Regions from separate parts of the Providencia rettgeri genome, predicted to be linked through region 1. Evidence: riboswitches for the same ligand, from Rfam matches in the RefSeq annotation. Region 1 holds a riboswitch; the other holds the start of a gene.
What was found. A riboswitch is a leader RNA that binds a small molecule or an ion and turns the genes downstream of it on or off. The one in region 1 is predicted to bind thiamine pyrophosphate.
Positions count from the first base shown of each region.

Region 2: another riboswitch for thiamine pyrophosphate. It lies ahead of thiB (thiamine ABC transporter substrate binding subunit); the one in region 1 lies ahead of thiC (phosphomethylpyrimidine synthase ThiC).

Region 1 covers NZ_CP163512.1:4,011,448-4,013,653, forward strand. The annotation lists gene thiC (phosphomethylpyrimidine synthase ThiC) at 1-1,110, opposite strand, end outside; TPP riboswitch at 1,257-1,369, opposite strand; gene AB6N04_RS18420 (hypothetical protein) at 1,621-2,206, opposite strand, start outside.
Region 2 covers NZ_CP163512.1:2,641,282-2,643,487, forward strand. The annotation lists gene ptsP (phosphoenolpyruvate--protein phosphotransferase) at 1-235, opposite strand, end outside; gene rppH (RNA pyrophosphohydrolase) at 240-773, opposite strand; TPP riboswitch at 887-984, shown strand; gene thiB (thiamine ABC transporter substrate binding subunit) at 1,043-2,047, shown strand; gene thiP (thiamine/thiamine pyrophosphate ABC transporter permease ThiP) at 2,023-2,206, shown strand, end outside.

The DNA of each region.
Region 1 (2,206 bases):
GCGTGAAACAATCCCCGTCAAACGTTTAGCTGTCATAGGCACATAGCGTAGTAAGACGCCAGCATGGATAGTAAAGTAGTCAACACCTTGCTCAGCTTGTTCTAATAATGTATCGCGGAACATTTCCCATGTGAGGTTTTCCGCGATGCCATTGACTTTTTCAAGGGCTTGGTAGATTGGCACTGTACCGATTGGCACTGGGCTATTACGTAAAATCCATTCACGGGTTTCGTGAATATAGCGTCCTGTGGACAAATCCATCACCGTATCTGCCCCCCAGCGAGTTGACCAGATCAGCTTTTCCACTTCTTCTTCGATGGATGAAGTGACGGACGAGTTGCCAATATTGGCGTTTACTTTTACTAAGAAATTACGGCCAATAATCATCGGCTCAGATTCTGGGTGATTGATATTCGCAGGGATGATAGCGCGACCTGCGGCGACTTCTTGGCGAACAAACTCAGGGGTAATGTTTTCCGGTAAATTCGCCCCAAAGCTTTGCCCAGAATGTTGTTGCAGCAAAACTTCGCCACGAATACGTTCACGCCCCATATTTTCGCGAATGGCGATAAACTCCATTTCTGGCGTGATGATACCTTTACGTGCATAGTGAAGTTGGGTGACGCACTTGTTAGGTTGTGCTTTTAATGGGCGCGGGCGGTTATTAAAGCGCAAGTGGTCAAGACCGGCATCGGCAAGACGCTGTTGTGTGAAGTCTGAACTGAGGTTTTCGACTTCAGTGGTATCTAAACGTTCTTGTATCCACGGTGCGCGAATTTTTTTCAGCCCTTTGTGCACATTGAGTTCTGAATTTGGGTCGCCGTAGGGGCCTGACGTGTCATAGATAGGAACGGGCTCGTTATCTTCAAATTGCGGATTGTCTTTGTCACCACCAATTAAGGTTGGCGATAGTTGGATTTCTCGCATCGGGACTTGGATATCGTCTCTTGAACCTTGCAGGTAAATACGTACCGAGTTAGGAAATGAAACCCCAGAAACGGTATTGATGAAGTTTTCAGCGGCGTCACGTTGGGCTTTACGAGTGCGAGCAGGTGCGGCTTGAGGGGATAAATCAGTGGTAGGTATAACGTTATTTGTAATATTGGACATAGCAATTTCCTGACATTGTCACGGCTATGATGCAAAGGGCATCTAGCGGGTTTATCGAAAGAAAGTTGCTTGTCAGGAGTTCGGCGGAGTAATAAAAAGACGTTGTGCTTAATTTTTCGCCAGAAGAAGAATGGCAAAAATGGCACCGAGTGATTACTCTTGTTCCCTTCGCGGGTATTAACCCGATCAGGTTCCGCGGATCCCGAATTAACGGTCTCAGCCTGATGTTTTCACATACTAGGCACTCCGACAAGAATTGATCAGTATAAGCTTTCCTCGTCATTCTTCAAGCGATTTCCCCGTCATTCTTCGCGCGATAAGTGCGTTGGCTTCACTCAGCTACCCGAGTCACATACTTATGTATGCTCCTCGGGATATCTTCGTTTGCCGCCTTCTTCTCACTCGAATAATTTAGGGGAAATATGTGTATTGGGTAAAAAATAATTTAGGGGAAATGTTTCCTTGTCATTCTTCGCTAAATAGGCGAACAACGAATGTTTGTTTTCAGGGTTAATAATTAAAGTGTTGTTCAATATCCGCTAATATTTGCTGTTTATCTATTCCTAACTCAGCATAAGGTGCATAGTATTGTTCTGCACCTTGATGGGTAAATAACTCTGCTTTTGAGGTATTACTGATAAATATCCCACTTGATTCAAGCCAACCAGGTGACTGCTTAAGTTGTTCTGGTGTAAGGCGAAACTCATCGTTTTTGAATATTAAATACATGCTAACTTGCCGATCACCCATATATTGAAATACGGATGTGGTGCTAATATGTTTATCGGCAGATAGTTTTTGGCAGGTATCTTGGATTAATAAGGCTTGTTGCTGCCAGTCAGCTCTCGCGCTATCTATTTCTATACGCAAAGTTGGTAAGAACCAATTTATCCATTTGCATGTTTCATTGTTAGAGGGAAGAGTTTGTTGATAGAGCAATGGTAACCTAACATTATTCGGGATCAGTTGAAAATGAGGCGTATTTTCGTCACTACTCGTTTCTAACGAGTTTTGTACCAAAATATCCTTTATTTCACCAAAGTTTGTTAAGTATTCCACCATAGGGATAAAATACCGCGCTTCATTTAAAAACTTA
Region 2 (2,206 bases), 1.4 Mb from region 1:
CAACTGCGCCAACCACCCCCTCATCAAAGCCAAGGCGAATAGCAATCCCGCTAGGTTTTTTTAACCCGCGGGTTGCCATTAAGTAATAGCATTGGCGAGGATGATCTGCTAAGTAAATCGAACACACGTCCGTGCGCATCGCTTTGCAGGTTTCATCCACCAATACTTCGAGCGCATCGGTCAAACTTGTCGCCATCGCTACTTTTTCGACAATTTCACGTAAACGCATCAACATAGGCTTACCTTGCTCCACGCCTACGGTTATTAAAAACAGGTCGTTGTGGTAATTTTTGTTCCTGTAAAGGCATAACTATTGGCGCGAATTCTTTCATTACACGGCGATAAACTTCGCGTTTAAAAGAAACCACCTGCCTGACAGGATACCAATAACTGACCCATCGCCAGCCATCAAATTCTGGCGATTTACTGCGCTGCACGTTTATATCGGCATCATTGCATTGAAGTTGAAGTAAAAACCAACGCTGCTTTTGCCCAATACAAACTGGTTTTGTATCCCAACGCACCAAACGCTTGGGTAATTTGTAACGTAACCAATTACGGGTAGAAGCCAATAATCTGACATCCTTACGCTGTAGCCCAACTTCTTCGTATAACTCACGATACATCGCTTGCTCTGGTGATTCCCCAGGATTGATACCTCCTTGAGGAAACTGCCATGAGTGCTGACCATAGCGGCGAGCCCATAAAACCTGCCCTTGCCGATTACAAATTACAATTCCTACATTCGGGCGGTAGCCATCATCATCAATCACTCGACTACCCCAATAACCAAATTTGAAAGATACCTAATTGTTTCACACATACCCTAACGGGTAAACCTATATCAATACAGTTTGCAGATATGTCTGAAGTCTCTACAATAGTAAGCGTCTCAACGGGGTGCCAAATTTATTTTGGCTGAGAAATAACCCGTAGAACCTGATCCGGTTAATACCGGCGTAGGGATTTGAGCCACCGTATGCCAACCTGCATCGGTTCACTCTCAAATCCTGTGTCACTCTTTATTAGCGCAGGAAAAAGCATGTTTAAAAACAAAATTATAGCATCGATTTTTACCCTCAGTGCACTCAGTTTAAGCCAATTCGTATGGGCAGAAAAACCCACCTTGACTGTCTATACCTACGACTCCTTTGCAGCACAGTGGGGACCCGGCCCGCAAATTAAACAGAATTTTGAAGCACAATGTGACTGCGAATTAAACATTGTGGCTTTAGGTGATGGCGTCGCACTATTAAACCGTTTAAGAATGGAAGGCAAAAAAAGCAAAGCTGATGTCATTTTAGGTTTAGATAATAATTTATTAGACTCCGCGGAGAAAACAGGCCTTTTTGCACCTGCCGAGATTAATACTGCGGCGCTAAAGTTACCCATTGCATGGGATAGCTCCATTTTCATTCCTTATGACTATGGCTACTTCGCATTTATTTACGACAAAAACAAAATTCAACAGCCACCAGCAAGTATGGATGCGCTATTAGATAGTAAAAATAACTGGAAAATCATCTATCAAGATCCGCGAACCAGTACTCCAGGACTTGGATTGATGTTATGGATTGAAAAGCTGTATGGGGATAAATCCGCCGAGGCTTGGAAAAAAATGGCAGGAAAAACCTTAACAGTGACCAAAGGTTGGAGTGAAGCATATGGTTTGTTCTTAAAAGGTGAAGGGGACTTTGTTTTAAGTTATACCTCATCGCCGGGCTACCAAATACTAAATGATAAAAAAGACAATTACGCTGCCGCCTTATTCAACGACGGTCATTATCTGCAAGTAGAAGTTGCGGCGAGATTAAAAAACAGCCCGCAACCAGAACTTGCCAAGCAATTTTTGCAATTCGTTTTAACGCCTGAATTTCAAAGTACTTTACCGACCACTAACTGGATGTATCCGGTTATTGATATGCCTTTACCAGACGTTTATAACCAACTGCCTCTGCCAGAAAAAGCCTTACAATTTAGCTCACAAGAAGTGGCTAAACAACGTCAAAACTGGACACGTTTATGGCAATCCGCCGTCAGTCGTTAATTAACCTTTCGTTATTACCGGGGGCAATTGCTTCCGGTCTATTAATTACCATAGCGCTTCTGTGCTTTGGCGCGCTCTGGTTTTTTGCACCTGAAATCGCCATTGATGACATCATCCGCGATAGCTATTTGTGGCATGTCATCGGCTTTACCTTTTGGC